DNA from 3 places in the Cobetia sp. 3AK genome. Region 3 is predicted to be linked to each of the others. Evidence: predicted binding sites of a transcription regulator. Region 3 holds the regulator's gene; each other region holds the start of a gene.

What was found. Region 3 encodes PhoB, which activates phosphate uptake and scavenging genes when phosphate is short. Its sites were predicted from a motif close to TGTCATANNNNTGTCANA; they were not measured.
Region 1: a site for PhoB is predicted at 8,742-8,759, ahead of QD228_RS05950 (DUF6482 family protein). Genes of this name have one in related genera too.
Region 2: a site for PhoB is predicted at 7,867-7,884, ahead of QD228_RS12590 (bifunctional 2',3'-cyclic-nucleotide 2'-phosphodiesterase/3'-nucleotidase). Genes of this name have one in related genera too.

What each region holds. Positions count from the first base shown of each region.
Region 1 covers NZ_JARWKR010000003.1:282,961-293,720, reverse strand. Annotated here, with positions in the region: gene rnr (ribonuclease R) at 1-1,916, shown strand, start outside; gene rlmB (23S rRNA (guanosine(2251)-2'-O)-methyltransferase RlmB) at 2,257-3,012, shown strand; gene rpsF (30S ribosomal protein S6) at 3,271-3,651, shown strand; gene rpsR (30S ribosomal protein S18) at 3,678-3,905, shown strand; gene QD228_RS05975 (hypothetical protein) at 3,918-4,772, shown strand; gene rplI (50S ribosomal protein L9) at 4,785-5,231, shown strand; gene dnaB (replicative DNA helicase) at 5,536-6,915, shown strand; gene QD228_RS05960 (hypothetical protein) at 7,002-7,289, shown strand; gene QD228_RS05955 (EAL domain-containing protein) at 7,455-8,711, shown strand; gene QD228_RS05950 (DUF6482 family protein) at 8,867-9,223, shown strand; gene QD228_RS05945 (DUF393 domain-containing protein) at 9,225-9,611, opposite strand; gene QD228_RS05940 (cryptochrome/photolyase family protein) at 9,608-10,760, opposite strand, start outside.
Region 2 covers NZ_JARWKR010000008.1:62,403-73,162, forward strand. Annotated here, with positions in the region: gene QD228_RS12550 (NADH:flavin oxidoreductase/NADH oxidase) at 1-995, shown strand, start outside; gene QD228_RS12555 (NAD(P)-dependent oxidoreductase) at 1,298-2,254, shown strand; gene QD228_RS12560 (class II aldolase/adducin family protein) at 2,412-3,161, shown strand; gene QD228_RS12565 (TetR family transcriptional regulator C-terminal domain-containing protein) at 3,246-3,920, shown strand; gene QD228_RS12570 (pyridoxal phosphate-dependent aminotransferase) at 3,923-5,107, shown strand; gene QD228_RS12575 (TIGR02450 family Trp-rich protein) at 5,216-5,434, opposite strand; gene QD228_RS12580 (helix-turn-helix transcriptional regulator) at 5,523-6,440, opposite strand; gene QD228_RS12585 (MFS transporter) at 6,597-7,829, shown strand; gene QD228_RS12590 (bifunctional 2',3'-cyclic-nucleotide 2'-phosphodiesterase/3'-nucleotidase) at 7,970-9,934, shown strand; gene QD228_RS12595 (hypothetical protein) at 10,101-10,406, opposite strand; gene QD228_RS12600 (alpha/beta hydrolase) at 10,584-10,760, shown strand, end outside.
Region 3 covers NZ_JARWKR010000006.1:85,300-96,059, reverse strand. Annotated here, with positions in the region: gene phoU (phosphate signaling complex protein PhoU) at 91-816, shown strand; gene cysZ (sulfate transporter CysZ) at 1,003-1,731, shown strand; gene phoR (phosphate regulon sensor histidine kinase PhoR) at 1,837-3,132, opposite strand; gene phoB (phosphate regulon transcriptional regulator PhoB) at 3,140-3,829, opposite strand; gene ubiA (4-hydroxybenzoate octaprenyltransferase) at 4,057-4,938, opposite strand; gene QD228_RS10135 (chorismate lyase) at 4,969-5,616, opposite strand; gene QD228_RS10130 (FAD-dependent oxidoreductase) at 5,768-6,952, shown strand; gene QD228_RS10125 (HU family DNA-binding protein) at 7,227-7,502, shown strand; gene QD228_RS10120 (hypothetical protein) at 7,681-8,037, shown strand; gene QD228_RS10115 (DUF2780 domain-containing protein) at 8,121-8,537, opposite strand; gene yccS (YccS family putative transporter) at 8,740-10,760, shown strand, end outside.

The DNA of each region.
Region 1 (10,760 bases), on a different contig from region 3:
TCGACCTGCGCGAGACGCCACTGGTCACCATCGATGGCGAAGACGCGAAGGACTTCGATGACGCCGTCTGCGCCTGGCAGGACGACAACGGCAACTGGAAGCTGCTGGTCGCCATCGCCGATGTATCGCATTACGTGCGTGGCGGCAGTCCGCTGGATCAGGAAGGCTACGTGCGCGGCAACTCGGTCTATTTCCCGGGTCAGGTCGTGCCGATGCTGCCGGAGCTGCTCTCCAATGGTCTGTGCTCGCTCAACCCGCATGTCGATCGTCTGACGCTGGTCTGTGAGCTGACCATTTCCGCCGCCGATGGCGAGATGCTCGACTACCGCTTCTTCGAAGCCGTGATCCGTTCCCATGCGCGCCTGACCTACGAGAAGGTCGGCACCATGCTGACGGACCCGGAAAGTGAGGAAGGTCAGGCGCTGTGTCAGCAGTACAACGAACTGCTGCCGTCGCTGCACAACCTGCACGCGCTGTACGGTGTGCTGCGCAAGGCGCGCGACAAGCGTGGTGCCATCGACTTCGAGACCACCGAGACGCAGATCCTGTTCAACGATGAGCGCAAGATCGAACAGATCGTGCCGCGTACGCGCAATGACGCGCACAAGCTGATCGAGGAATGCATGCTGGCGGCCAACGTCGCCACGGCGCGCTTCCTGGATCTGCACGATCTGCCGGCCCTCTATCGTGTCCACAAGCAGCCGGCACCTGAGCGTCTCAACAACCTGCGCGCCTTCCTGGGTGAGCTGGGCCTGACGCTGGAAGGTGGCGATGAGCCACAGCCGAAGGACTTCCAGGCACTGCGTGCCTCGATCGCCGAGCGCCCGGACCTCGACATCATCCAGACCGTGATGCTGCGCAGCATGACCCAGGCGGTCTACTCGCCGCAGAACGAAGGTCACTTCGGTCTGGCCTACGATGCCTACGCCCACTTCACCTCGCCGATCCGTCGTTATCCTGATCTGCTGGTGCACCGTGCGATCCGTTCCGTCATCCGTGGTCCGCGCAAGACCGACACCGTGCTGCGCGCCGAAGATGCCGTGACCGAGCGTCCGACCAAATGGTGCCCGTACACCTTCGAGCAGATGCTCGAGCTGGGTGAGCACTGCTCGATGACCGAGCGCCGCGCCGATGAGGCGACGCGTGACGTCAACGACTGGCTCAAGTGCGAGTTCATGAAGGACAAGGTCGGTGAAGTGCTGGAGGGTACCGTCGCGGCGGTCACCCAGTTCGGCCTGTTCGTGCGACTGGATGCCTACTACGTCGAAGGCCTGCTGCACATCTCCTCGCTGCCGTCCGACTACTACCACTACGAGGCCGAGAAGCATCGTCTCAAGGGTGAGCGTGCCGGCGTCAGCTATGGTCTCGGCGATGGCGTCACCGTCCAGGTGGCTCGCGTCGACATGGATGAGCGCAAGATCGACTTCATGCTCAGTGACCCGACGCCGCGTCCCAAGCGCAAGCCGCGCAAGGCACGCAGCAGCGAGCGTGATGCTGACAAGCCCGCAAGCGGCAAGAGCGGTGCTGCCTCCGGCAAGGAATCTGCCCCCAAGGGTCGCCCCGGCAAGCGTGAGCGCGAGCGCCTCAAGTCCCTGACGGAAGAAGTCAGTCAGGAAGGCCAGGGTGGCGGTACGGACGGAGCGTCCGAGACGCCTGCGCAGGAGAGTCCTGCCCGCAAGCCGCGCAGCGAGCGTGATGAGCGTTCCGGTCGCGGCGAGCGCAAGCCCTCCACCGGCAATGAGCGTCCGTCCGCGCCTGAGTCTCCGGCAGCGGCGCGCCCGGCGGTGCCGAGCGGTCCGGAATCTGCTGACAGTCCGTTCGCGGCAGTCGCGCCGATGGGTGCCGCTGGCAAGGATGATCCGTCGCGCAAGCGCGGCTCCCGTTCTCGCGGGCGTCGCGGCAACGGCCGCAGCTGACCGCCGGCAAGATTCACCGTGCAGCATTCATCAGCCCCGGCCATGGTCGGGGCTGATGCGTTGCACGGCCGTGAGTTCGCAGGATTTCATGGCTGTCGCCATGGCGACAGCTCAGTTTCCGTCCAAGTGACAGGGCCCTGTCAGGGCCATCAGGCAGGAAGGCACTATGAGTCAGGACAAGGGGCGCAAGCCCGGCCGCGGCAAGCCCGCTGGCGAGCGCGGTAGCCATTCTCGAAGTGAGCACTCTCGAGGCGAGCACTCAAGGGGTGAGCGTGGTGGCGCTCAGCGCCAGGAACGTGGCGGGGCCCGCAGAGGTGGCGCTCGCACTGGCGCACCGAAGATCCCCGGTGGCCTGGAAGCCGTCTATGGTGTACACGCCGTGGAAGCCTTGCTGGCACGCGGCCGCGCGCCGAGCGAGCTGTGGGTGCAGGCAGGCGAGGCCGAGCTGCGTCTGAACGAGATCGTCGAGCAGGCGCGTGCCGCTGGTTCACGCGTCACCTTGAAGGCGCGTGAGGAGCTGGATGCGCTGTCCACCGGCGGTGGTGCCCATCAGGGGCTGGTCGCTCTGTGCGCGCCGCTCGCCACCGAGAACGAGACTGGTCTCAAGCTGCGCCTCGATGGCTGGTCCCATGAGGAAGCGCCGCTGTTTCTGGTGCTGGATTCGGTCACGGATCCGCACAACCTCGGGGCCTGTCTGCGCAGCGCCGATGCCGCCGGTGCCCATGGTGTCATCGTGCCCAAGGACAAGTCCGCCTCCCTGAACGCGACCGTGCGCAAGGTCGCCTGTGGGGCAGCGGAAGTGGTGCCGGTCTATCAGGTCACCAACCTGGCCCGCACGCTGGATGCCATGAAGGAAGCCGGTGTCTGGGTGCTGGGTACGGCTGGTGAAGCCGAGGCCATGGCCTTCGAGGCCGATTTCACCGGGCCGGTGGCCATCGTGATGGGCGCTGAGGGCAAGGGCATGCGTCGCCTGACGCGCGAGCACTGCGACAGCCTGATCAAGCTGCCGATGGCGGGCAGTGTCTCGAGTCTGAATGTCTCGGTCGCGGCCGGTATCTGCCTGTTTGAAGCCGTTCGTCAGCGCCGCAACGGCTGACAGCGAGAATGGGGGTGTCAGGGCATGAGGCGTGCCTCGCGACGTGTCGCTTGCCAAGCCCTTGACACCTCTCTACAATACTGCGGTTCTGTGAAGTGCAGTCTGCAGTGAATGCGCGGCATGGGGGCACCTGTCCTCGCCCGCGCGCGTTGTACGTGGCTTTCGAGCCCGAATGACACAACCGTAGTAATCACTCCACTCCTTGCTTCCCGGCCCGAGACGCGCCGTGGAGGCTGTCAAACCGAAAGGAGCCAAGCCATGCGTCACTACGAGATCGTGTTCATGGTCCACCCGGACCAGAGCGAACAGGTTCCGGCCATGATCGAGCGTTACACCTCCATCGTGACCGAAGCCGGCGGTACTGTGCATCGTCTGGAAGATTGGGGTCGCCGTCACCTGGCCTACCCGATCAACAAGATCCACAAGGCCCACTACGTGCTGATGAACGTCGAAACTACCGGTGAAGTGGTCGAGGAACTCGAGACCATCTTCCGTTTCAACGACGCCGTCATTCGTAACCTGGTTGTGCGTGCAAAGGAAGCGGCCATCGAGCCGTCTCCGATGATGAAGCCGGCTGAAGAGAAGCGTCCGCGTCGCGAAGACAAGCGTGACGAAGCCGAAACTCAAGACGCTAACTGATACCGCACCCCCAGGAGGTCATTGCAATGGCACGTTTTTTCCGTCGTCGCAAGTTCTGCCGCTTCACCGCTGAAGGCGTGAAGCAGATCGACTACAAGGACATCGAAGTCCTGAAGTCTTACATCACCGAGACCGGCAAGATCGTCCCGAGCCGCATCACCGGCACCAAGGCGCGTTATCAGCGTCAGCTGGCGACTGCCATCAAGCGTGCGCGCTACCTGGCACTGCTGCCGTACAGCGACAGCCACCAGTAAGGCGACACCATGATGCTGGCATTGGCACGTTGGGCCATGCGCGGACCGTTGCAGTGCATCGCGATTGCACTGCTGACGGGTCTTCTGCCCTGGTTCTTCTGGTTCAGTGCCTCCATCAGTGCGCTGGTCACGCTTCGGCGTGGCCTTGCGCCAGCCGCACCCGTGTTCATCGCCGCTGCCATTCCGGCAGGCTGGTGGTGGACACAAGGCGATCCGGTGCCATTGGCGACCGTGTTGCTGGTCACGTTGATGGCAACCCTGCTGCGTGCTCGCATGCGATGGGGGGAGGCGCTGATTGGCGCCAGCCTGACAGCGGCAATGATGGTGCAGTCCGGGATATTCCTGCCACCAGGCGGGGCTGGTCCACTGCTTGAGAGCATTCGTCAGAATGCCCCTGAGCTTGATGCACGCTTGAGCGACTTTGCCGCTCAAGGTGTGCCGACTGAACAGCTCGCAGGGTTGGTCATCGGCGGTATTACCGGGTTGGTGGTCCTGCTGGCCGCCACGGCCTGTCTGGCCCTGGCGCGCAGTTGGCAGTCCGGGCTCTACAATCCGGGTGGATTTCGTCACGAGTTTCATGCCTTCCGGCTGAGCCCGCGAGAAGTCCTGATACTGGCAGCCTGCGGCATCATCGGGGTCTTCCTCGATGTGCCTGCAGTGCTCCTGCTGATCTGGATACCGTTGTTCGTGGCCGGCATTGCCCTGGTGCATGGCTATATCGGGTTAAAGGGGATGAGCGGGTTATGGTTGGTCGGCGTCTACTTTCTGCTGCTGACGACCTGGCCCACGATTCTGATTTTGCTGCTGCTGGCTCTTGTTGACGTCTTTGCGGATCTTCGCGCACGTCTTGCTGGCAGTCATCGATAAGAGGTTTACGAGATGCAAGTCATTCTGCTCGACAAGATTGGCAAGCTGGGCAACCTGGGTGACCAGGTGTCCGTCAAGGCTGGTTTCGGTCGCAACTATCTGCTGCCGTACGGTCTGGCTGTTCCGGCCACTGCCGAAAACCAGGCGGCTTTCGAAGCTCAGCGCGCTGAGCTGGAAGCACAGGTTGCAGAGCGCAAGGCCGAAGCTGAAGCGCGTGCCGCTCAGCTGAACGAAATCGAACTGTCCCTGGTCGCCAAGGCTGGCGAAGAAGGCAAGCTGTTCGGTTCCATCGGTCCGCGTGATCTGGCCGAAGCCATCGCCCAGTCCGGCATCGACATCGCCAAGAGCGAAGTCCGCATGCCGGAAGGCCCGCTGCGCAACACTGGCGAATACGACATCGTGCTGCAGCTGCACGCTGAAGTGACTGCCACTGTTCGTGTGGTCGTGGTCGGCGAGTAATCGCTGATCCGTGGTGGCTGCCCGGTGATCCGGCGCCGCCTCCACAGGTGGTACTCGAACCGCCCTCGCATCCTGGATGCGGGGGCGGTTTTTTTGTGTCTGGCGTTTCTTTGTCGGGCGTGACAGGGAAAATCCTCTGCACGCGGGCAGGGCGGTGACAGGCAAAATCCGGTAGAATGCCTGCCCCCGTGAGGTAGAGCATCATGTGCGGTCGCGATGGTTGGCAGGCTCGCGGCGATGCACGAAAATGGAGGTTCCCGCGGGCGTGTCAGTCATCAGCAGGAGTCAGCCAGGCATGAGCGAGATGCAGGATCAGGATCGCGAGACGGCGGCGCTCAAGGTGCCCCCCAATTCGCTGGAGGCCGAGCAATCGGTCCTCGGCGGTTTGATGCTGGACAACAGCGCCTGGGACACGGTGTCCGAGCGACTGGTGGCCGACGACTTCTATCGCTACGAGCATCGTCTGGTCTACAACGCCATGTCCCAGCTGGTGGGCAGCAGCCGGCCGCTGGATGTGGTCACGTTGTCCGAGTTGCTGGAAAGCCGTGACCAGCTGGAGTCGGTCGGTGGGCTTGCGACCCTCGCCGAGCTTGCGCGCAATACGCCCTCGGCCAGCAACATCAAGGCCTATGCCGACATCGTTCGCGAGCGCGCGACGCTGCGCAAGCTGATCCAGGCGGCCAACCAGATCGCCGAGAGCTCCTTCAGCCCTCAGGGGCGAGACGCCGACGAGCTGGTCAACGAGGCCGAGCGTCTGGTGTTCCAGATCAGCGAATCACGCCCCAAGAGCGGCGGCCCCAAGGGCATGAGTCAGCTGCTGACCGGCGCGGTGGACCGCATCGATGAGCTGTTCAATCTCAAGGGCCAGATGACCGGCCTCTCGACCGGCTTCCGGGACCTGGATGACATGACCTCCGGTCTGCAGCCATCGGACCTGGTGATCATCGCGGGGCGCCCCTCGATGGGCAAGACCACCTTCGCCATGAATCTGGTCGAGCATGCCGTGGTCTCCGGCGACAAGCCGGTGGCCGTGTTCTCGATGGAGATGCCGGCCGAGTCGCTGATGCTGCGCATGATCTCCTCGCTGGGCCGCATCGATCAGACCAAGGTGCGTACCGGTCAGCTGGATGATGAGGATTGGCCGCGGCTGACCTCGGCGGTCAACCTGCTCAAGGACAAGCAGCTGTTCGTCGATGACACGGCGGCCCTGTCGCCCAACGAGATGCGCTCACGCTGTCGCCGCATGGCGCGCGAACACGGCGGCATCGGCCTGATCATGATCGATTACCTGCAATTGATGCAGGTGCCGGGGCTGTCCGAGAACCGTACTGCCGAGATCTCCGAGATCTCGCGCTCGCTCAAGGGTCTGGCCAAGGAATTCGCTTGCCCGGTGGTGGCGCTCTCGCAGCTGAACCGCTCGCTTGAGCAGCGTCCCAACAAGCGCCCCGTGATGTCGGATCTGCGTGAATCCGGCGCCATCGAGCAGGACGCCGATGTCATCGCCTTCGTCTACCGTGATGAGGTCTACAACAAGGACAATCCCGACAACAAGGGCTTGGCCGAGCTGATCATCGGCAAGCAGCGTAACGGCCCCATCGGCACTGTTCACATGGCCTTCATCGGCAAGTACACCCGTTTCGAGGACCTGGCGCCAGACAGTTATGGCCAGGCCTTCGCTGAATGACGTGATGCGCATGCGCATCAAACATGTACCCGGGCGGCGGCAGCGACGTCGCCCCGCAAGACCCGCACTGACGGGGAGGAGATAGCATGGCAGGTGGATTTGGGCGCGGACGCGCACGCACTCCCAAGCTTCAGGGACGCGGTACGCTGGAGAGCCTTGAGCGCGAAGGGCCTTTCAAGGAATGGCTGGGCATGCCGGATCTCTATCGCTTCACGCTGGTCGTGGAGGGCGAGAGCTACAGCTATCAGACCGAAGACAGTGAAGTGCCGGTCGTCGCGGGCGACATGGTGGTCTTCCGTTACAAGGAAACCAAGGCCGGCAAGTGGATCGACCGCAATTCCCTCGGCAAGGCCATCGACCCCAACTCGCTGTAAGGCGTCCACTTCCGGCGTGGCATGAGCGTATTGGCCAGCCACGACCGTGCAGGCTCGTCGCAAGGCGTCCTTGCACGGCAGCACCGCGGTGATGTGCCCGACCCTTCGCTGACACATCACCGCCCGTGTCATTTTCCTGTCATATCAGCATGCTTTGATTCTGGTATGCTGCCATCCCCGCATCCCGCTTTAGCTGAGGCATCCACTCCCGAATCCGGCCAGGCGCTGGAGGCGTTGCTGCGTCTTCGCCAGTTGCGGATGCATTTCCAGCCCATCGTGGCGGCAGATGGCCGTGAGGTCTTCGCCTACGAGGCACTCGCGCGCGCTGCTGCGGGATGCAGCTTGCGCTCACCGATGGCGATGTTCGAGTCGGCTCGCCAGCATCGGCGCCTCGCCGAGCTGGACGGCCTCTGTCGTGAGCTGGCGCTTGAGCAATGGGCCGAGCAGGGCCTGAGTGAGCGCCTGTTCCTGAACGTGTCGCCGGAGGTGCTGCTGGACAGTGCGCATTCTCGGGGACTGACGCGTCATCTCCTGCATCGCCATGGGCTGCATCCGCATCAGGTCGTCATCGAGTTGACTGAGCAGACCCCGGGGCTTGACCCGGCACTGATGCGTGAGGCCGTCTGCCATTACCAGTCGATGGGCTTCGCCATCGCGCTGGATGACCTCGGTGAAGGGTACGCCAGCCTCAAGCTGTGGTCGGCGGTTCAGCCTGACTTCGTCAAGATCGACCGACACTTCATCAGCGGTATTCATCAGGATTCACTCAAGCGGCGTTTCGTGCGCTCGATCATCGACATCGCCCACGGCAGTGGCAGTCAGGTGATCGCGGAAGGCATCGAGCAGGAAGGCGAGATGGAATGCGTGTCTCAGCTGGGGGCCGAGTATCTGCAAGGCTGGCTGTTTGCGAGCGCCGAGGTGGACCCTGCTGGCCAGCGTGCCGGCCTCGAGCAGCGCCTGCGTCGTCTGAGTCGCCGCCGGCATGCCGCGCCTCTGGCACTCGGTGCCGGCAGCCTGCTGCGGCAGGTGGCGCCGGTACTGCAGGATACCTGTCTCGAGGAGGTGGCCGAGCGTCTGCATGCCGAGCCGGAATTGATGGCGCTGGCAGTGGTGGACGCGCAGCAGCGGCCGGTCGGCATGATCATCCGCCATCGACTGCTGGGATTGCTGAATCAGCGCTCCGGACCGGAGCTGCATGGACGACGAGCGATCCATGAGGTCATGCAGACCCATTCACTGCGTGTCGAGGAAGATGAGCCGCTCGAGCGTCTGTCGGCCAAGCTGCTCGGGCGCCGGGACATTCATCGTGACGAGGATTTCATCATCATGCGAGGGGGATGCTATCGCGGCCTTGGGCGTCCTCTGGATCTGCTGCGTATCCTCGCGGAACGTCAGCTGGCGGTTCGTGCTCAGTGTCCGTGAGCCTCTCCGGGGCGGCGGCCTTGAACATGACGTCATCCAATGGTCATGGCGGTGCCGTGCAATCGTCATCGTCCTCCCGCAAGCTGGCGTGAAGCCTTGACGCCACCATCACGATGATGGATACCTCAGACAACAGAGGTCCAGGAGCCGACACCATGTCCAGAATTGCCGCTGCCTTCACACCTGCTGGCCTGCTGGTCAGCAACCTGAATGCGCTGATCGCCGAGTATCCGGCACTGGAGGCGCGCGTGATCAGTCATGCCGCCAGCCGCTTCTATCAGGTCCAGCTGGTACTGGAAGCGGGTGCCGATGAAGACGATGAGCGCAGTGAACTGTTGATGAAACGTGGCAAGCCGATGCTGTTCCGCTCGCTGGAGGATGTCTACAGCGAGCTCAGGCGCGCCGGTCTGTCACGCGCCTGGCTGGTATCCCAGGTGGCCAACGACGAGATGATCGGCCGACCGCCTCAGTACCATCAACCGTTGAGCTCGCGCATCCCCTTGAGCTTCTGAGTCAGCGTCTCCTCTGGGGGATCCAACGGCCGATACGCTCACGGTGGCGGGCAAAGACCCGATAGCCGACATCCAGCATCGGACGCAGCCCCGGCAGCAATGACAGCCTCACCAGGCGCCGATAGCCGAGCACCGCATAGAGGGCTCGGCTGGCGTCCATGCCGACATACCACTCCCCGCGCGCATCCTGCACGTGCAGGCGCCCCATCATCGTCTCGAAGCTCAGCCCCAGAGCATCTGGGGAAAAGTCCTTTGCACGAATGTCGACCGTCCTGACCCGTTCCCGCCTCGGGTGTCTCGCCAGCCAGGCGACCTCCCGCTGGCACAGGGGGCACTTGCCATCGTGATAGAGCGTGACCGGTGCACTGGCCTGCCAGATGCGACTCATGAGGATTCCTTGTCGGTCGTGGAACTGGAGGGCGCGGGATGGTAACCCGCGCGATGGGCACCGCTGCCATAGTCAGCGGCGCTGTCGAGTCGGGCGAGAAAGGCCTCGGCCTGTTGCAGCAATGCCTCGCGCTTGTCGTCCTTCATGCGTCGCCAGCTGCCATAGACCAGCGACATGCGCGGGTTGCGTGACAGTGATTCGCGATGGCGTTCGATGAAGTGCCAATAGAGACTGTTGAAGGGGCAGGCATGCGTGCCGGTGACCTTCTTCGGCGAGTACTGGCATCTGTCGCAGTGATTGGACATGCGATCGATGTACTTGCCCGAGGCACAATAGGGTTTGGAGCCCATCAGGCCGCCATCGGCGTGCAGCACCATGCCCAGGGTATTGGGCAGCTCCACCCACTCGCAGGCATCGACGTAGACCGCCAGATACCAGTCGCACAGCGCCTCGGGCTTCACGCCGCACAGCAGGGCGAAATTGCCGGTGACCATCAGGCGGCGGATATGGTGGGCATAGGCATGATCACGCGTACTGAGGATGGCTTGATCCACACAGCGCATGCCGCTGTCGCCGCGCCAGAAGACCTCCGGTAGATCCCGTGTCGCACTCAGGCGATTCTCCTGCTTGTAGCCGGGCATGCGTGTCCAGTAGATCCCACGCACATACTCTCGCCAACCGAGAATCTGCCGGATGAAGCCCTCGGCGGAGTTGACCGGTACCTCGCCACGTCGCCAGGCATCATCGACGGCAGCGCAGACTTCGTGGGGACTCAGAAGCCCGATATTGAGCGCCGCGGAAAGTCGGGAGTGGAACAGGAAGGGGTCACTGTCATCGATGGCATCCTGATGGCGGCCGAAGTCTGCCAGGCAGTGCGCGAGGAAGTGAGCGAGATCGTCGAGCGCCTGGGCGCGGGTCACGGCCCAGTTGAAGTTGTCCAGATTGCCGAAATGACGCAGCTCGCCCTCGGCTCCCTCGCCGAAGCGGGTGTCCACCAGTGTCAGCACTTCGCGCGTCAGCGCATCCTGGCGGTGGTCATGCTGCGGTGGTGGCGGTGACTGGAAGTTGGCGGGAATCGGTTCGCGATTGTCATGATCATGATTGAACTTGCCGCCGGCGGGCTCGCTGCCTTCCATCAACAGGTCCGTG
Region 2 (10,760 bases), on a different contig from region 3:
ATGACCAGCATCTCGGCAATCTGGCCCAGTCAGGTGCCGGCCTGCTGATCTTCGAGGCCAGTGCCGTCTCCCCCGAAGGGCGTATCACCCATGGCGATGTGGGGCTCTTTGACGAGGCAACGCGTGACGCGATGCAAGGTGTCGTCGAGCGTATCCGTCGTTATTCGCCGATGCCGTTGGCCGTGCAGATCGGTCACGCGGGCCGCAAGGCCTCATGCGAGAAGCCCTGGGAGGGCGGAACTGCCATTGCTCCGGGACAACCCAACGGCTGGCAGACACTGGCACCCAGCGCGATTCCCTTCAGTGAAGGGGGGCCGCTTCCCGAGGCGATGAGCGCCGAGCAGATCGCCCAGACCATCGACGCCTTCGTGGAAGCGGCCCGGCGTGCCGTCGAGATCGGTCTCGACGGGATCGAGCTACATGCGGCGCATGGTTATCTGCTGCATCAATTCCTGTCACCGTTGAGCAATCAGCGCGAGGACGACTATGGCGGTTCACTGGAAAATCGCATGCGGCTGACGCTTGAGGTGTTCGACGCCGTTCGCGCCGCGATTCCTGACGAGGTCATGCTGGGCATCCGGATCAGCGCGACGGACTGGGTCGAGGGCGGCTGGGATCTAGCACAGAGCATCGAACTCGCCAAGGCGCTTGACCGCCGTGGCTGCCACTATCTGCATGTCTCAAGCGGCGGGCTCAGCGAGCAGCAGCAGATTCCGGTGGAACCCAACTATCAGGTGCCGCACGCCGAGGCCTTGAAGGCTCAGGTGGTCATGCCCGTCATCGCGGTGGGCCTGATCACCGAGCCGCAGCAGGCCGAAGACCTGCTGGTGAACGAGCGTGCCGATGCCATCGCGCTGGCGCGTGGCATCCTCTACGACCCGCGCTGGCCCTGGCATGCGGCCGCCGCGCTGGGAGATACCGTCAAGGTCTCGCCCCAGTATCTGCGTTGCCAGCCGCATGGTCTGAAGTCATTGCTGGAGAATCAGCAGGACTGAAGTCCGTGAAAGGACATCGATGACTGACGCCCGCGTTCATGAGCCCTTGCTCGATGATCGCGGGCGTTCTTGTTTGCTCAATCCCCTTTGCTCAATCCCCCTGGCGGCGCGAAGCCTCGATCTGAGGGTGGAGAGTGGAGAGGCGTTTGCGCCTCTCCTGTGGCTCAAGGCGGCGCTGCGCCAGCAGGGCGATGAAGGCACGGGGGAACACAGGACGGCTGGCAGTAATTATACGAGTGTGCAATAGTGGCGGAAGATCCACCGCAATCCACTCGCTGCCAGTCGTGACACAAGGAGAGCCAATGCCAAGCCAAGCCCCGATTCTGGGTGTCTACCTGAGTGAATCCCTGGACCTGGACAGCCTCTACGGTGAGGCGCTGCGCCAGCTGGGCGAGTATGTCGTGCTGCAGAACCCGCATGAGATCGAAGACCCCACGGAAGTCGCGTTCGCCATCTGCTGGCAGCCGGGAGAAGACGCCTTCGCGCCGTACCCCAATCTCATGCTTGCCATGTCGATCGCGGCGGGGGTGGATGCTCTGCTCAGTCATCCGGGGCTGTCAGATGAGGTTCAGGTGGCACGGGTACGAGATCCGCATCAGGCATTTCTGATGGCCGGGTTTGCCGCGCATGAAGTGCTGCATCAAGAGCGCGAGTTTGCCGTCATGGCAGACAATGCCACGCGCCGTGAGTGGCAGCCCTTGCCGATGCGTGCGCCCGAGAAGGCGCAGGTGGCGGTGCTGGGCCACGGCAGCATGGGGCGCGCGGTGGTCACTTCGCTGTCGGCACTGGGATTCACGGTGACGGTCGCCTGTCGCAGCGAACCCGTCGCACCAGTGCAAGGCGTGCGCTATCTGACGGGCGACAATGCGGTGATGGCCGCGGCTCAGGGGGCGGATTACCTGATCAACATCCTGCCGCTGACTCCGGTCACCGAGAATGTGCTGAATGCGACCCTGTTCGCCCAGCTGCGGCCGGGGGCATGGCTTGTACAGATCGGCCGCGGCGAGCACCTGGTGGAAGCCGATCTCGATGCGGCACTGGCGTCCGGTCAGCTGGCGGGCGCGACGCTGGACGTCTTCCGCGAGGAGCCATTGGCGCCCAATCATCGCTGGTGGCAGGACGCGCGCCTGCGCATCACGCCGCATGTCGCCAGTGACTCGCTCCCCGAGGTGGTCGCCGAGCAGGTGGTGGCCACGGCGCGCGAGTTGCGCGATGGCCTGCCGCTCACGTTGGGCGTGGATCGCCAGCGCGGCTATTGAGGCCCTGGTCTATTGAGGACCTTGGCTATTGAGGACCTTGGCTATTGTGGCCCTCGGCTATTGAGGACCGGAAGGTGGAGGCGTCAAGGCTTTTCAGGGCTAAGCGGAGCCTTTCTCGACCCCAGACAGCGACATCTTGATCACAGGAGACAGCGACATGCAGGCATCAACCATGAGTGACGCGGAATGGCAGGCACGCCTTGATCTGGCAGCCTGCTATCGGTTGGCGGCGCACTACCGCATGACCGACCTGATCTATACCCACATCACGGCGCGAGTGCCGGGTGAGGAAGGGCACTTCCTGATCAATCCCTATGGTTGGCGCTGGGAGGAGATCACCGCATCCTCGCTGGTCAAGATCGACGTCAACGGCGAGAAGGTCGATGACAGCGCCGCGCGGGTCAATCCAGCCGGCTTCACCATTCACTCGGCGATTCATGCGGCAAGCCACTCTGCCAGCTGGATCATGCATACCCATACGCGCGCCGGCGTGGCGGTATCGAGCCTGGAAGAAGGACTGCTGCCGCTGAATCAGATCGCCCTGCAGTTCCATGGTCGCGTCTCCTACCACGACTACGAAGGCATCGCGCTGGATCTGGATGAGCGCGAACGCATCGTGGCAAGCCTTGGCGACAATCCGGCGCTGATCCTGCGCAATCATGGCCTGCTGACCACGGGTGCCTCTGCCGCCGAGATGTTCAACAACATGTTCTACCTCGAGCGCAGCTGCGAGATTCAGGTCGCGACCCTGTCCATGGGCCAGCCGGTGCGCCGTCTCTCGCCCGAGATCTGTGCGCATGTGGTCGGCCAGTACGACATGGCCATCCATGAGGATGGCGATCTGGCACTGGAATGGGATTCCCACCTGCGTCTGCTGGAGAGCCTTGGCAGTGACTATCGTCGATAAGCCTTCCCTCGATGCGTGGCCGCTGTCACGTGAGAGTGAGGCAAGTGCGGCAATCCCGGCGTTGAGTGAAGGAGAGGGGCCCAGATGAGTCGCAAGGTGTTCCAGCGCCTTTCCCAGGATCAGCGTCGGCGCGACCTGCTGGAAGCCACGCTGAGCTGTGTCGCGCAGCATGGTCTGGCCGGCGCCAGCGTGCGCCGCGTGGCGGAGGCGGCCGGTGTCTCACCCGGGCTGATTCGCCACCACTTCGGCACCAAGGATGACATGGTGCGGGCCGCCTATGCCTACATGATGGGCCAGCTGACCTCCGATATCGCCGATGCCAGCCCGGTCAGTGATGAATCCTCGGCGTGTCGTCTGGCACGCTTCATCGCGGCGAGTCTCACGCAGCCCAATCTGGCCGCCCACAAGGTCTCCCTGTGGGCGACCTTCATCGGTCGGGTACGTCACGATGCCACCTACTCGGCGGTCCATCAGGAAACCTATCGTGAGTTTCTCGATCTGCTGCGGTTACTGATCCAACCCGTTCTGAGCGCCAATGATCTGCCCGCTGATGACGCCATCTGTGAGGAACAGGCGATCGCCCTCAATGGCTTGATCGATGGTCTGTGGCTGGAAGGCGGGCTGGAACATGGCCTCTATGCCGTCGAGCGATTGCCCGGGATCGCCATGCGAGCGGCAGAGGGCATCCTGCGCCTGCCTCACGGCACCTTGCTTGAGCATGTCGAGATGACAACAACACCCCCACCTCACAGGAGTTGAGCATGCGCTACGCCACCATCACCGAACGATTGAGCGATCTGGGCGGTGACAAATGGGCCGTCCACAGTGCCGCTCGTCAGCGAATTCTGGCGGGAGAACCGATCATCGAGCTGACCATCGGAGAACCGGATATCGCCACACACCCGGCGCTGGTCGAGCGCTGTGTCGAGGCGCTGCGCGCCGGGCGTACCCGCTACTCCGATGGCCGTGGCGAACCGGGGCTGGTCGCGGCATTGGCCGAGCGCTACGCAGCGCGCATGCCCGAGATCAGCGCAGACAACGTGCTGTGTTTCCCCGGCACTCAGACGGCGCTGTTCGCGGTGATGCTGGCGCTGGTGGAAGAGGGATGCGGCGTACTGACCGGCGACCCCTATTACGCCACCTATGAAGGCGTGATCCGGGGTGCCGGCGGTGACCTGCAGCCGGTACCGCTGCGCATGGAGCATGGCTTCGTGTTGCAGCCGGAAGATCTGGCCGCGGCCATCACGCCGCAGAGTCGCGTATTGCTGCTCAATACGCCGCACAATCCGACGGGCGCGGTGATGGACCGTACGACGCTCGAGCGCATCGGTGAGCTGTGTCGCGAGCATGACCTGTGGATCGTCTGTGATGAGGTCTATGAAGCGCTGATCTTCGCGGGCGAATTCGTCTCGCCGCTGGAGATCGAGGCACTGCGTGAGCGCACCGTGGTGGTGTCCTCCATCTCCAAGAGCCATGCCGCCACCGGCTTTCGCAGTGGCTGGGCCATCGGCTCAGCGGAATTCTGCCGCCGGCTGTTGCCTGTCTCCGAGACCATGCTGTTCGGCAATCAGCCCTTCATCGCCGATATGACCGAGGCCGCGCTGCGCGGGGATTTCGATACCACCGAGCGTCTTCGCGAATCACTCGGGCGCCGCGCGCGTCTGGTCCATGAGGCGCTGGCGGCCATCCCGCAGCTGTCCTCCAGCCTGCCCCAGGGCGGCATGTTCCTGATGGTCGATGTCTCACGCACCGGCCTGGACGGTGAGCAGTTCGCCTGGCGGCTGCTGGAACGGCAGCAGGTCGCGGTAATGCCCGGCAGTGTCTTCGGCGACTGCGGAAGGCCACTGGTACGTGTTGCCCTCACCGTGCCGGATGACACCCTGCTGGAAGCCGTGCAGCGCATGGCGACACTGTGTGATCAGCTGGAAGGGGAAGTCATCGTCTGAGGCGCGACTTCGGCCATGCACAGTCTTTCGCTCAATTTCGTGCAGGTTCACGCACAAACGCCGCTCATGAGCGGCGTTTGTGCGTTCAGCGATGCTCATTTCAGGAAATCATTTCCAGCCCATCTGCCAGACATCGTCCTGCTTCAGCTCACGCCAGCCCAGCACGTGATCGCGATGTGTCAGCACCGCCTGCAACACGACCTCGACCACATGCTCATCCTGATCATCACGAATCACGCGCGTGACGATGAAATGTCGCTCACGATTCCTGGGTGTCACGGCGGTCCATTTGCTCTGCAACAGCTTTTCGGGGTTGATGCGGTTCATGCAATGTCTCGTCGGTAAAAAGGAAAAGGGAAAATGAGGAACAGGGGAGGGTATCTGAACTGGGGTAACGTGAGGATGAATCTGACCCTCAAGTCACTTCTTGAGGCCGCTCACTGCCCGAGCGGCGTTGCTCGCGCTCCTGCAGGTAGCGGGCAGGCGTGGTGCCGAGCAGCTTCTTGAACATGCTGATGAAGGCGTTGACGGACTGATAACCGACGTCTTCCGAGACGCGCTGCACGCTCATGCCCTCGGCTAGCAGGCGGATCGCCACCACCAGGTGGAGTTGCTGGCGCCAGCGGCTGAAGCTCAGGCCGGTGTCGCGCTGGATCAGGCGGGCGAGGGTGCGTTCGCTCATCGCCAGTTCGCTCGCCCACTCGGCCAGGGTGCGCCGATCATCCGGTGTCTTGATCAAGGCATCGCTGATGCGGGTCAGCCGCGGGTCTTCAGGCAAGGGCAGATGCAGACGTTCGCTGGGCATGCAGGCCAGTTCTTCCAGCAGGACATCGACCAGCCGCGCTGTCGGCCCCTGTTCAGGATATGGCTGGGGCAGCTCCGCCAGACGCAGCACCAGCTCACGCAACAGTGGCGAGATCGACAGCGTACAGCTGTGGCTCGGCATCTCGAGCGCTCCGGGCTCGATGAACAGGTGGCACACGCGGCCGCCACGGGTCAGGTGGTTGCTGTGGGGCAGGTTGCCGGGAATCCAGACGCCGCTGTGCGGCGGCACCATCCACAGCCCTTCCGGCACGCGGCTGGTCACGACGCCATGCAGGGCGATGACCAGCTGTCCCTTGCGATGCTGGTGGATCGGGACTTCCATCACCTGTTGTCCGGTATCCACATGCAGGGCGCTGGCCGGAATCTCGTAGACGTCCGGGTCATGTTCGCAGACGCTGCTTGAGAAGGGCACGGAGGAGTGACCGCTGGCGACTCCCGACGATGAGGTTGCGTCTCGCGTGGCAAGGGAAATCGGCGTCGCGGAGGTCCTTGAGGAGGTGGCTGACATGTCGGCTCGCAGATTGTCTGATTTCAGGTATCTGATGTCATGATGGCTCAATTCTGCAGCGATATTGGCGATTACGCTATCGTTAATCTGCGCGGGAATTCACCTCTGATGTGTCGTCCCGCTATCTGTCCGTTCCAAGTTCGCTGCGAGCGTCTCATGACTGAACTCTGCCACTCTTCTCCTGTTCGGCGATTGAGCCATCCTGCCGTGTTGATCGCCGGCATCCTGATGATTGCCATGAATCTGCGTGCGCCCTTTACCAGTATCGCGCCGTTGCTTGAGCGTCTGCAGGCGGCGCTGGGCTTCAATGCCACGGCGGCAGGGTTGCTGATGATTCTGCCGCTGTTGGCGTTCGTCGTGGTGTCCCCCTGGGTACCCCGTCTTGCACGGCATGTGGGGCTTGAGCGCAGTGTCTTCCTTGCCTTGCTGGCGATCGCCGCCGGCATCGTGCTGCGGGTACAGGGCAACACGCTGGCGCTCTATGTGGGGATCGCCTTGATCGGGGCGGGCATCGCGGTGGGCAATGTGCTGTTGCCCAGTCTGGTCAAACGCAGCTTTCCCCGACACATCGCGCTGCTGACCTCCTGCTATGTGCTGACCATGGGCATCATGGCCGCCATCGCCTCGGCGGTGATGGTGCCGCTGGCGCAGGATAGTGCGGATGGCTGGCAGTTCGCGATGCTCATCGTGGTCATCCTGCCAGTGGTGACGATGGTGGTGTGGTGGCCACAGTTGTCGCATCGCTCCCTACCGGCGGCGGCGAAGGAAGCCGAGAAGGCTGCCTCGCGTCCGGTGCGTCAGGCAGCCGTGTGGCGCTCGCCACTGGCCTGGCAGGTGACGCTGTTCATGGGGATCAATTCGCTGCTGTTCTATACCGTCAACAGCTGGCTGCCGAGCATGCTGGCGGATAACGGCTTTTCCCCCGAAAAGGCGGGATCGTTGCACGGCCTGCTGCAGCTGGCCTCGGCCTTGCCGGGGCTGATTCTGGTGCCCCTGATGCCGCGCCTGAAGGATCAACGACTGATCGCCTTCGCGACGCCCTGCATGTCGCTGGCAGGGTTCATCGGGCTGTGGCTGATGCCGGGGTGGGCGCTGGTGTGGGTCCTGCTGCTCGGTGCGGGGTCCGGGGCCAGCTTCATTCTCGCCCTGTCGTTCATGGGGCTAAGAGCGCGCGATGCCATGCAATCGGCGTCGCTGTCGAGCATGGCGCAGACGCTGGGCTACCTGCTCGCGGCCATGGGGCCGCCGTTGATCGGGGCGCTCTACGATCGGCAGGGTGACTGGCAGCTGGCATTGATGGTGTGTGCCTCCCTCAGTGTGCTGATGGCGGGAATCGGCTGGTTGGCGGGCAGGGACCGCCAGTTGCCTGAGGCGTCGGCATCTGAATAATGGAGCGTTGCCCTGAAGGGCCACAGGAACATCCCCCCATGACAAGGAAGTGAGAGATGGCGAATGCATCATCCGGAAGGAAAGGTCAGCCGGCCTCTGATACCAAAGAGGCTGCGGGGAACACCCGGCGTCCGCGTGCAATGCGTCGCCTGCGGGCAGCCATCCTCGGTCTGGCCAGCATTGGGGGTGTCGTGATGATCGCTCAGCCAGCCAATGCCGCGACGCTGTCACTGCGCGTGATCGAGACCACCGACATCCACGCCAACGTGATGGATTACGACTATTACAAGGACCGTCCCAGCGTGCGCATCGGCCTGGTGAGGGCGGCGAGCCTGATCCAGCAGGCGCGTTCCGAGGTGGTCAACAGCGTGCTGCTGGACAACGGAGACCTCATTCAGGGCAGCCCGATGGGCGATTACATGGCGGCGGAAGGTCTCGAGGAGGGTGATGTCTTCCCGGCCTACAAGGTCATGAATCAGCTGGATTACGATGTCGGCAACATCGGCAATCATGAGTTCAATTACGGGCTCGAGTATCTCGAACGGGCGCTTTCCGGCGCGCAGTTCCCCTATGTGAACGCCAACCTGCTGGATGCCACGACCGGCGAGCCGTACTTCACGCCTTATCAGATTACCCCCCATGCCTTCACCGACAGTGAGGGCAACGCTCAGACAGTGAAGGTCGGCTATATCGGCTTTGCGCCGCCGCAGGTGATGACCTGGGACCGCAAGCACCTCAAGGGGCGCCTTGTGGCTGAGGACATCACCGAGAGCGCCCGGCGCTGGGTGCCCGAGATGCGCCGGGCGGGCGCGGATGTGGTGATCGCCATCCCGCACTCCGGCATCTCGACTGACCCTTACCGGGTGATGGCCGAGAATTCGGTATATTACCTCTCGCAGGTCGAGGGCATCGATGGCATCGCCTTCGGGCATGCCCATGCTGTCTTCCCCAGCGAGGAATTTGCCGAGGTGCCGGGGGCCGACATCGCCAGGGGTACCCTCAATGGCGTGCCGGCGATGATGCCAGGGCACTGGGGCAGTCATGTGGGCGTGATGGATCTCGAGCTGAGCAATGACTCGGGCCAGTGGCGGGTGGTAAGTGGCCAGACAGAGGCACGCCCGATTCAGATGGGTGGCGAGGCGCAGGTGGCGGAAGATGCCGAACTGGCGGCGTTGGTCGAGCATGAGCACGACGCCACGCGGGAGTACGTCAATCGCAGCATCGGCCGCGCCAGTGCGGCGATGAAGAGCTATCTGGCGCTGGTGCAGGACGACCCGACGATCCAGATCGTCAATCGTGCCCAGGCTGATTACGTCAAACGCTTCGTCGAAGGCGACCCGGATCTGGAAGGCTTGCCGATTCTCTCGGCGGCCGCGCCGTTCAAGGTCGGTGGCCGTCACAATGATCCGACCCAGTTCACCGAGATGGAGGCCGGCGAGCTGAGCTTCCGCAATGCTGCCGACCTCTATCTCTATCCGAATACGCTGGTGGCGCTCAAGGTTACCGGCAAGGAAGTGCGGGAATGGCTCGAGTGCAGTGCCGGGCAGTTCCATCGCATTGACCCGAATCTCGCCACGCCCCAGCCCCTGATCAACTGGGAAGGTTTCCGCAGCTACAACTTCGATGTGATCGACGGCGTCGAGTATCAGGTGGATGTCACGCAGCCGGCGCGTTATGACGGCAATTGCTCGCTGATCGACGCCGATGCCCACCGTATCCAGGGGCTTGCCTACGAGGGCGAGCCGGTCAAGGACGACGATGTCTTCCTGCTCGCGACCAACAACTATCGCGCCTACGGCGAGGCCTTCCCCGGTACCGGAGAGTCGCATGTCGCCTTTGCGTCACCGGACGAGAATCGCAGCATTCTGGCCCAGTACATCTCGCGACAGACACAGCAGCAGGGCGCGGTGGACCCTGCGGCGGATCACAACTGGCGGCTGGCCGCGATCGACACCGATACCCCGCTGGACATTCGCTTCACCACCGCCCCCGGTGAGGATGCGCAGCAGTTCATCGATGCTCAGGCCGTCTACCCGATGACACTGGTGGATCAGGACGAGATGGGCTTTGCCCGTTATCGCGTCGGGCTGGACCGGATGAAATAGCCAAGGCAGCACATTGTCGAGCACGTAGTTATTGGCCTTGATTCAGGTGGGAAAAAACGCCAGTCAGCGATTGCTGACTGGCGTTTTTCTGTCGCCAGCCGTTACCCGCTATCTGTTTCACTATCCGCTTTCACTTCACGACTCTCGATCGCAGGCTCACTGCGGATCAGCGCCAGGGCGCGTGCAAGGCGATGCTCAACAGCACACGTTTGCCGCGCTCGATGCGGCTGACGCTGTGTTCGTGAAGGTCGGGGCGGAAGAACACCACGCGGTCCGTGAGGCAAAAAATGCTGCCATCGGTCTCGAAGACACCGCCCTGGCGGGGCTTCTTGAGCACGATATTGAGCTTGTAGTAGCTGCCGCTACCCATCGGGTCGTTATGGCGCATCACGCTGTGGCCCTCGGGGTAGGTCACCAGATTGATGGTCAGGCGGCGAAGATCGAGCAGACTACGGTTGATGACACGGGCCATTGGGCTTTCCCTTTGAAGATTGAGGCTATTGAAACGTATTTTGAGTGATTGATCAAAAAAGAGGTTGAGTGATTGCTCAAAAATACGTACGGTGGCTCCACGTTCACGGCGCACAAGGTTCGGCAATCGAGATCGCCGAGGCCGTGATTGAGAATCGAGCAAGCAAGGAGGTCAGCAATGAGCCACGACAACGTGACAATGGAAGCCCTGGAAACCCGTTATGCGATGATCGAAGGTCACCGCATTGCCTACAAGGAAATGGGGGAAGGTCAGCCGCTGTTGTTGATTCACGGCATTCCAACCAACAAGCTGATGTGGCGCGATGTGATGCCGGAATTGGCCAGACATTACCGT
Region 3 (10,760 bases):
GCCTGCGCCAGACCCTGCTGCAGCGCTTCTACATCAATGCCACATGTCAGAGACCGCCTGCCTCGGCGGATGACTTCCCGGGAGAGGGTAATGGATATCACCAGCGATTCGCACGGCAAGCACATATCCCAGCAGTTCAATCACGAGCTGGATGCGCTGAAGACACACCTGCTGGCCATGGGCGGTCTGGTGGAGAAGCAGCTGCAGGATGCCGTCACGGCCCTGCTGGAGGGTGACAGCGAGACGGCGACACGCGTGCGTGACAATGACAAGGCCGTCAACGACATGCAGCTGAAGATCGATGACGAGTGCACCCGCGTGCTGGCGCGCCGTCAGCCGGCGGCCTCCGATCTGCGTCTGGTGCTGGCCGTGATTCGCGCCACCTCGGATCTGGAGCGTATCGGCGATGAATCCAGCAAGATCGCGCGCAATGCCATCTCGCTGGTCGAGAACGGCCAGAGCCCGCGTGGCATGGTCGAGGTGCGTCACCTCAGTCAGCATGTGCGCAGCATGGTGCGTGACTCGCTGACCGCCTTCGCCCGCTTCGACACGGATCTGGCGCTCAAGGTACTGCGTGAGGACGCCTCGGTGGACCTGGAATACCAGAGTGCGATGCGTTCGCTGATGACCTTCATGATGGAAGACGCGCGCCAGATCACCCCGGTGCTCAACGTGATGTGGATTCTGCGTGCGCTGGAGCGTATCGGGGATCACGCCGACAACCTCGCCGAGTACGTCATCTTCCTGGTCAAGGGCGTGGACGTGCGTCACACCGACACCCATGACCTCCAGCCGCAGGATCTCGACAAGCCCTGACGTGCAGGCCCCTTCCCCGGGGCCTGACGCCTGTCTGCCGATGACGCCCCGCCTCTGTCCCGCCGACGGAGTGCGGGGCGTCTGCCATTCGATGCGCCGACAGCTGCGTGGGGCGGGTGGTAGTGCTAGGGTGTGGCTCCGGCCGCCTGAGGGCAGCCGCCTTTCACGAGATGACGAGGACGTCGCATGATTGATGCCGTATCGGCGCTGGTCCGCGGGACCCGCATGGTCTATACCCCCGGGCTACGCCGTTTCGTGTTCGTACCACTGGCGATCAACCTGGTGCTCTACAGTGCCACGCTGTGGCTGTTGTTCAGCCAGTTCGAGGGCTGGATCGATTACTGGATGCTCAAGGTGCCCAGCTGGCTGGAATGGCTGAGCTGGTTGATCTGGCCGGTGCTGGTGCTGAGTCTGTTGCTGGCGGTGTTCTTCACCTTCAGCCTGGTGACCAATCTGATCGCGGCGCCGTTCTACGGCATTCTGGCCGAGAAGGTCGAGCATCGACTGGATGGCACCTTGATCGAGGATGAGCGTGGCCTGGTGAAGATCGGGATCGACTCGCTGGGGCGCGAGATGGCCAAACTGGGTTACTTCATTCCCCGCATGATCGCGCTGTTCATTCTCGGCTTCATTCCGGGCCTGAATCTGCTCTCACCGCTGCTGTGGGGGCTGTTCTCGGCCTGGAGCATGGCGATCCAGTATCTGGACTATCCGATGGACAACCATCAGGTCAGCTTCGGTGACATGAAGCAGCGTCTCAAGGCGCGCTGGTGGCCGTCACTGACCTTCGGTGGTGCCGTGTTCGTGCTGACGCTGGTGCCCTTGGCCAACCTGCTGTTCATTCCCGGGGCCGTGGCGGGTGCCGTCCTGATGTGGCAGAGCCACTACCGACAGCTGCCTGCACCGCGCCGCTGAGCCAGGCTTTATCGCGAGCGTTGACGAACGCAGATACCACGACGCCCCGCCGTGACCTCATGCAGAGGGCGCGGCGGGGCGTTCGTGTCAGTGGGGCTGCAACCGTCAGGCAGTCGTCGCGCAGCGGCGTTCCACCGGGAAATGACAACGGAAGCGTGCGCCCTCGCCGGGCAGGCTGTCGATCTCCAGGCGGCCCTGATGGCGGATCAGCACATGCTTGACGATGGCCAGCCCCAGCCCGGTGCCACCAGTGGCGGTGCTGCGTCCCTTGTCGATGCGATAGAAGCGCTCCGTCAGGCGCGGTAGATGCACGGGATCAATGCCGTCACCGTCATCCTCCACCTCGACCATCACGCCCTCGCTGGTGCTCTGGCAGCGCAGCGTGATGTGGCAGTCTTCCGGCGTGTAACGCACCGCATTGAAGACCAGATTCGAGATCGCGCTTCTCAGCTCCTGCTCCTCACCCATCAGGGCCAGTCCGGGCTCGACCTCCACCGTGATGACATGCCGCTCCTTCGAGAGGCCTTCGGCATCTTCCCGGATACGCGTCAGCAGCTGCGCCATGTCGATGCGACGTCCTTCGCCCGACAGCTCGTCGGTCTCCAGGCGCGACAGGGTCAGCAGATCCTCGACGAGGTGCTGCATGCGGTCGGTCTGACTCTGCATCTGTCCCAGGCCACGCTGCCAGCGCGGGGGCAGGTCATCGGCATAGTCGGAATAGGTCTCGAGGTAGCCGGCCAGTACCGTCAGCGGCGTGCGCAGCTCATGGGAGACATTGGCCACGAAATCGCGGCGCATTTCCTCGAGACGGTAGAGACGGGTGACATCGCGCACCATCACCAGGCGCTCGTTGTCACCGAACAGGGTGATGGAGATCTGCAGGGTCAGGTTGTCGGAGAGCGGCGATTGCAGGGTCAGCGGCTCACGATAGGCCAGCCGATTGAAGTAATCGATGAACACGGGGTCACGCAGATAGTTGGTGACGTGCTGGCCGCGGTCGTGACTGGCCTTGAGGCCGATCAACTGCTCGGCAGCGCTGTTCCACCACTCCATGTCGCCGTGATTGTCGAGCATCACCAGGCCATCGCGCATCGCTTCCGAGGATTCCTGGATGCGATTGAGGATGCTGCGCAGTCGCTCCTGTGCCTGACGCTGACCCTTCTGGTAGCGATACAGACGATCGAGCAGATCCCCCCAGACGCCATCGCCGGGCGGCGGCTCTTCATGGGGGTTGGTGATCAGCCAGGTGTAGAGGCTCTTGAGGTGCTTGAGATGGACGAACAGGTACAGCGCCAGCCCCAGCGCCAGGCCCCAGCCCAGCAGGCCGAGCAGTCCGCCGACCAGCCCGAAGCCGCCCGCCAGATAGCCCAGCCGCCATAGCTCGTTCGTCCAGTAGCGCATCCGCGTCTCAGGCCTGGGCGCTGAAGCGATAACCGGTACCGCGGACGGTCTGGATCAAGTGCTGATGCCCCTCGCCCAGCGCCTTGCGCAGACGACGAATGTGCACGTCCACGGTGCGCTCCTCGACATAGACATTGCCGCCCCAGACCTGATCCAGCAGCTGGCTGCGGGTGTAGGCGCGCTCCTGATGGGTCATGAAGAACTGCAGCAGGCGGTATTCGGTGGGGCCGACCTCCAGGGAGTTGCCGTGTGCGGTCACGCGGTGGCTGGCGGGGTCGAGCATCAGACCCTCGACTTCCACCGACTCCTCGACGCCCTTGGGCGTGGTGCGGCGCAGCACGGCCTTGAGGCGTGCCACCAGCTCGCGTGGCGAGAAGGGCTTGGTGATGTAATCGTCCGCCCCGGCCTCGAGCCCCTGGATCTTGTTGTCTTCCTCGCCCTTGGCGGTGAGCAGGATGATCGGCAGCTCCGCCGTGGTCTCGTCACGCTTGAGGCGGCGCGCCAGTTCCAGCCCGCTGGTGCCGGGCATCATCCAGTCCAGCAACAGCAGATCGGGCTTTTCATCGACGACGATGGCGTGGGCGTCCTGGGCATTGTCGGCCTCCAGCACGCGGTAATCCGCCATTTCCAGGGCGACGGCGATCATCTCGCGTATCGAGGATTCGTCGTCGACAATCAGTACGGTCTTGGAGCTCATCGCTAGATCCCATGCAGCAGTCGGCGCACGCGCCAGAATGACAAGTCGATGACGATTACAACCTGCTTATATGACAGTGAGATGACAATCGCCAGCTTGGCAGCTTGCCGCCCGGCTTGCCAGTGAGTCCCTCAACTCTCTCAAGGCGTGAATGTCACGCCTCGCCGCATGAGGAAGATCGCTGGCAGACCGGATGAGGACGCGGGCCCGTTGGCCGGAAAGAGGGATCAAGCAGCTGGCCAGGTCGCCAGCGCGATGCCCGCGAAGATCAGCAGGCCGGACCAGTGGTTGTTGAGAAATGCCTGGAAGCAGGGGCCACGCTCCCGCTCGCGAATCAGGCGCTGCTGCCAGACGAACGTCACGGCCGCCGCGGCCAGCCCCAGCCAGTAGAAGCCGCCCAGCGCCAGGTGCAGGCCGATGCCGATCAACACCGCCAGCATGCCCAGCTGCAGCAGACCGATCATCAGCGTGTCGGCGCGGCCGAACAGCACGGCGGTGGACTTGATGCCGACCTTGAGGTCGTCATTGCGATCGACCATCGCATAGGCGGTGTCGTAGGCCACCGTCCACATCAGATTGGCCGCGAACAGCCACCAGCCATAGGTCGGCACCTCCTCAAGCGTCGCCGCGAAGGCCATCGGAATCGCCCAGCCGAAGGCGGCACCCAGCACCACCTGCGGCAGATGATGAAAGCGCTTCATGAACGGATAGCTGGCCGCCAGCAGCACGGCGACGATCGACAGCAGCACCGTGGTCAGGTTGGTGAAGCACACCAGCACGAAGGCGGCCGCGACCAGCACACCGAACAGGGTCAGCGCCTCGCGCTCCGTGATGCGTCCTGAGGTCAGCGGGCGATCCCGGGTGCGTTCGACATGCTTGTCCCAGTGGCGATCCGCGTAGTCGTTGATCACGCAGCCGGCGGCACGCATCAGATAGACGCCAGCCACGAAGATCAGCAGCATATCGCGGTCCGGTAGCCCATCGGCCGCCAGCCACAGGGCCCAGAGGGTCGGCCACATCAGCAGCCAGGTGCCGATGGGGCGGTCCAGACGAGTCAGGGCGAGGTAATCGGCCAGTTTGGACGGGCGGGAAGCGGATGACGCTGACATCAAGACTCCTGATCGAACGGCAGTGGGGAATCAGAGTTCCAGAGCGTGCTGGAACCGAGGGGTGAAACCTTCCTGGACCAGTACCCGGAAGCGACCGTGCGAGAACATCGAGCGGCGCATCCACAGGCTGGCGGTGCGTGCCAGCGGCTGCGTGCTGGCAAGTCTCAGTGGCGCCCGGCTGACATCGATGGCGCTGCGGGTCAGGTCGGGCTGGCGGAACAGCCAATGGCCCAGCGAGCCTTCGCCGAGCGTCGAAAGACGGTGGCCATGGGCCAGGTCCAGCGCCGCCAGCGAGCGCGCGATCACCCAGGGCTCATCGCCATGACACAGGGCCACTTCGCGCCGCCAGACATGGCGTCGTGGCGCGATACCCAGCATCCGCGCCTCATCCCGCCGGGCAGGGCCGGTGTCCTGCAGCAGCAGGCGCACGCGCAGCCCCTGACCATCGAGCATGCGCATGGCGTGATCGAGACGCTGGGTCAGCGAGTCGCTGGAGGACAGCCATGGCCACCAGCCGGCCGGCATGACGCCTTGCAGGCTCGCGGCGGGCTGCCAGTGGCGGCGGACCGCCGAGTCCATCGCTCTCTGGTGAGCGCAGGGAGTGCTGAGTTCCGAGCGAGACATGGCCCGGATGGCGATCTTGCCGGCAAACGCTGCCGAGTGGGAGTGACAGACCACGATGAATTCCCTGTCAGGATGACAAGTGGCGAGTCTAGCACGCCCGAACCGCAAGGCCTGCAGCGTGAGCATGCCCGCGCCAGTGGCAGGCTGGTATGCTGGGGCCCGACTACCCTCTTTTCCTCTCGGATCGATCTCAGGAGATGGCGCCATGCGCGACCCTCGTACCCTTGTCATCATCGGCACCGGCATGGCCGGCATTGGCCTGGCGCGTGCCCTGCGTGCGCGTGACAAGGACAGTCGACTGATCCTGGTCAGTCAGGACAGTGGCCACGATTACGCCAAGCCTCTGCTGTCCACCGCCTTTGCCAAGGGCATGAGCGCCCGGGCATTGGCACGGCAGACCTCCGTGGCCCTGGTGGATGAACTGGACGCCGAGCTGCGCACCCATCAGCGAGTGACGAGCATCGATACCCACGCGCGACAGGTCTGGCTGGGCGAGGAATGCCTGGCCTATGACGAACTGGTGCTGGCACTCGGTGCCGCGCCGCGGCGACCCTTCCCCATCGATGACTCGGTCGGCTCGCGCGTGATGAGCATCAATGATCTCGATGACTACGCCGCCTTCAGCGCCACGCTGACGGCAGCGCGTGAGGCGGGGGAGAGTGGCCGTGTCGTGATCGTCGGTGCCGGTCTGGTGGGGTGTGAATACGCCAATGACCTGAAAGCCGCAGGACATGAGGTCACCTTGGTCGCGGCGGAAGACACTCCGCTGGATGGCTTGCTTCCCCAGGCGCTCGGCCAGCGACTTGGCAAGGCCTTCGATGCCATCGGCGTGCGTCGGCTGCAAGGAGAGATGGTCGAGACCATCACCGCCGGCAAGGCAACGCAGGCGCCCGTCAGTGTGGTGCTGCAGAGTGGTCATGCGGTGGAGGGCTCGCTGGTGCTGCTGGCCACGGGGCTCGCGCCACGCATCAAGCTGGCACAGGGCGCGGGGTTGAGTGCTGGTGGGGACGGCATCCGCGTCGATCGTCACCTTGCCACCTCCCGGCCGCATGTCTGGGCGCTGGGAGACTGCGCCAGTGTCGAAGGGGTCAATGCCATGTACGTGCAGCCCCTGCAGGCCGCGGCTCGGGTGCTGGCCGCCAATCTGTGCGGCGAGGCGGTCGAGCTCGACTGGAAGGCCTGGCCCGTGCTGGTCAAGACACCGGCGCTGCCCATCGTGGCCTACCCGCCTCGGACGGCCGTGGCGCGCTGGGACATCACGGGCGAGGGAGATGATCTCGATGCACGCGCTCTCGATGCGAACGAACGCTTGATTGGATATGCGTTGACAGGCGCCTCCGTTCGCAGGAAAGTCGAGCTGGCGCGGCAGGCACCGCCGTTGCTAGGCTAGGCGATGCCATGGCCGATGGTCGCAGACCCCTTGAAGCCAGCGTAGTCAGGCACGATAGTGAAGTTTCCGTCACAGAGCGTCAGGCGAGAATCAGGGACGACGTGTTACCGGTGACGTTCACCCCGAGAAAGGGGGACCCGGTATCGCATCGCCCAAGCGCCATGCAATGCCAGCAAGTGCAGCAACATCCGTGCAAGAACAACATCCGTGCAAGAACAACAATGAATCGGCGGCTGAGCCGCCCGTGCAGAATGCCAAACCAGGAGGGCTTTTCATGCGCAAGCCAGAACTCGCTGCGGCCATCGCCGAGCGTGCGGATCTGTCCAAGGACAAGGCTAGTCAGGTGTTGAACGTGATTCTCGACGAGATCACCCACACGGTCGCCAAGGGCAACGATGTTTCATTGATTGGTTTTGGCTCCTTCACGGTGCGTCAGCGTGCAGCGCGTACCGGCAAGAACCCCCAGACAGGCAAACCCCTGACCATCCCGGCCAGCAAGACAGTGGCCTTCAAGCCGGGCAAGTCATTGAAGGATGCGGTGACCAAGTAAGTCTGGTCCACGCCGCCGCGCCCCTGCTGGCGTGGCGGCCCGCCATGCTTGCCCGATGTCAGTATCGATGCCACCGGCTCCGCCACTCGGGCCCGGTGGCATTTTGTCATGGACGGTATCGATGGCTGTTCGCGGCTGACCGCTTGACCGTGCCGCCTCTCAAGGAAGGATTGACGCCATGAAGCTCAAGTTGCTGTTGTGGGTACTGGGCCTGCTGCTCAAGCGTGCCTTCCGGCGCGACCCCGAATTTCGCGCTCAGCTCGAGACGCGTTCGCTGGATTGGGGCGTTGCCACGGAGGATCTGAGCATCGCGCGTCATTATCGGATGTCTCGGGAAGGTGTGACCTCCGGCACCGGTCTGCCGGTGGATACGGAGCTTGAGCTGCGCTTCGCGGATGCTGAGAGTGCGGTGGCCTTCCTGCTCAAGCCGTCTCCCAAGGCCTTCTTGAATGGCATGATGGAGCAGCGCGTGCGTCTGGTCGGGGATTCCGCCCAGCTCAATCGTCTGCAGTCATTGCTCAAGCGGATTCGCTGAACCGACGGCCATGCCGTAGTGACCGAAAAAAACGCCCCGCTGATCTGCTCAGCGGGGCGTTTTTCGTGAGGACACGCAAGGTGTCACAGCAGATGCTTGAGGCCCGGGATGCCCTCGATGACCTGGTCGACCACACCATCGCCGGCTTGCTCGCGCGCATAGCTCAGCGTCTCATCGGCCACGCCACGTGCCTGATCCATGTTCAGGTCCAGTCCCATCAGCTTCTGGCCCAGCTCCAGTGCTCCCCCTCCGCTGCCTCCGGTGAATGCACTGACCGCCCCCATCAGGCCGCCCATGAGGCCACCGCCCCCGGACTCGGCGGCTTCCTCGCCAGCGCTGCCGATCAACCCTTCGGCGCCCGGAATGGCCCCCAGCAGTGATGCCGCCGGCCCATCCGGGCCCTGTTCACGCACGAACTTGAGAATGAGGCCGACCGCCTGTTCGGCAATCTCCGGTGACAGCCCGAGGGCGCCAGTGACACGTTCGATGAGTGGGTGCATCGGTATTCTCCATGAAATCCGGGGTAGGCATGAGTGGGTAGCATGAGTGGGTAGAGTGGCACGGACGGAGAGTTTGGCGCCTGAAGCGCTTGCCAACGCTTGTGTGAGCCGGAGCTATCGGACACGGCAGAACAGGGTGGTATGCTAGCGGCATAAATCTAAAGTCTAATGCGCTGCTCGCGCCCTGGTCACGGAACACTTCATGACACGCTCCCTGCAACACTCGCTCATCCACTCCCTGCGTCGACTGTGGACGCTGGATGCCTTCAGCTATTCGCTGCGCATGCTCATCGCGCTGGGCGGTGTGATGGCGGTAGGGTTCTGGCTGGACGAGATGGCGCTGGTGATCCCGCTGTTTCTCGGCGTGATTGCCTCGGGACTGGCGGAAACGGATGACCATTGGCGCGGGCGACTGCGCGCGCTGGGCATGACACTGGCCTGCTTCAGCATCGCCGCCGTCTCGGTGGAGCTGCTGTTCGGCATGCCGCTGCCCTTCGTGATCGGCCTGGCGCTGGCCACCTTCACCCTGCCGATGCTGGCGGCGATCGATGCCCGCTACGGGGCCATCGCCCGCGCCTCGCTGATTCTGGCCGTGTACACCATGATCAGTCTCGAGCAGCAGCATGGCGATGGGCAGATCGCGCTGCTGGAGCGCAGCCTGCCCGAGTGGCTGCGTGAGCCGGGACTGGGTATCAATCTGGTCCAGCCGTTGCTGCTGGTGATCGGCGCGACCTGGTATGGCCTGCTGTCGGTACTGTGGTGCGCGCTGTTCTCGCGTCAGCCGCTCAAGCACAGCATGGCGACCCTCTACCGTGAACTGGGCCGCTATCTGATTCTCAAGGCTCAGCTGTTCGAGCCACTGCGCAACGTGGATCGCTCGGCGCGTCGTCTGGCGCTGGCGGAGCAGAATGGTCGTGTGGTCGTGGCGCTCAACCAGACCAAGGAGATGGTCTTCCGGCGTCTCGCCGGGCGGCGCGACACCAGCAAGCTGGATCGCTACCTGCGGCTCTACTTCATCGCCCAGGACCTTCATGAGCGGGCCAGTTCGAGCCATTACCCCTATGGCCAGCTCAGTGATGCCTTCTTCCATCACGATATCCTGTTCCGCTGTCAGCGCCTGCTGGAGCAGCAGGGCGGCGCCTGCAAGGGGCTGGGCCGGGCGCTGCTGATGCGTCAGCCCTTCGAGGCCAGTGACAGCCAGCAGGCGCTGGAAGACCTCAACGCCTCGCTCGAGTATCTCAAGCAGCAGCATCGGCCTGAATGGCGTCATCTGATGCAGGCGCTGGAGGCGCTGGCGGGCAACCTGCGGTTGATCGAAGGGCAGATCGAGCGACTCGGCGATCTGGAAGCCAGCAGCAGCGAAAGCGACAACAGCCTGCTGGACCGCTCGCCTCACGGCACGCGGGACATGCTCGAGCGCATTCGCAGCCATCTGACCCCGCGCTCACCGATCTTCCGTCACTCGCTGCGCCTGACCGCGACCCTGGTGGCCGGCTATGGCGTGCTGCTGGCGGTCCACCCGACCCAGGGCTACTGGATTCTGCTGACGGGGCTGTTCGTCTGCCGGCCCAGCTTCGGCGATACCCGGCGCACCCTGGCTCAGCGCATCGTCGGTACCTTGATCGGTCTGCTGGCTGGCTGGGCGCTGATCAGCCTGTTCCCGGCCCCCACCCTCCAGGCCGGCATCGCCGTGGTCGCGGGGGTGCTGTTCTTCGCCACCCGCGGGTCACGCTACACCCTGGCGACGGCGGCCATCACCCTGATGGTGCTGGCCTGCTTCAACCAGGTCGGTGATGGCTTCGATCTCATCTGGCCGCGACTGTTCGATACGCTGGTCGGTGGCCTGCTGGCAGGGCTTTCCGTGGTGTTGATCCTGCCGGACTGGCAGGGCCGCAAGCTCTATCGTCAGGCCGGTGTCAGCCTCAAGACCAGCGGGCGCTATCTGGGGGAGGTGCTGTCCCAGTATCGTCACGGCAAGCGCGATGACCTGGCCTACCGCCTGGCGCGGCGCAATGCCCACAATGCCGACGCCGCCTTCTCGAGCCTGCTGGCGACGGCGCGCAAGGAGCCGGGCCATTTCCGGCGTGACGTGGAACCGGGCTTCGGCTTCCTGCTCCATGCCCATACCGCGCTGGGGTATCTGTCGGCATTGGCGGCGCATCGTGGCGAGCTGGAATCCACCTCGTCCGCCAGCAGCGGCATCGAGACGCTGTTGCGCCATGG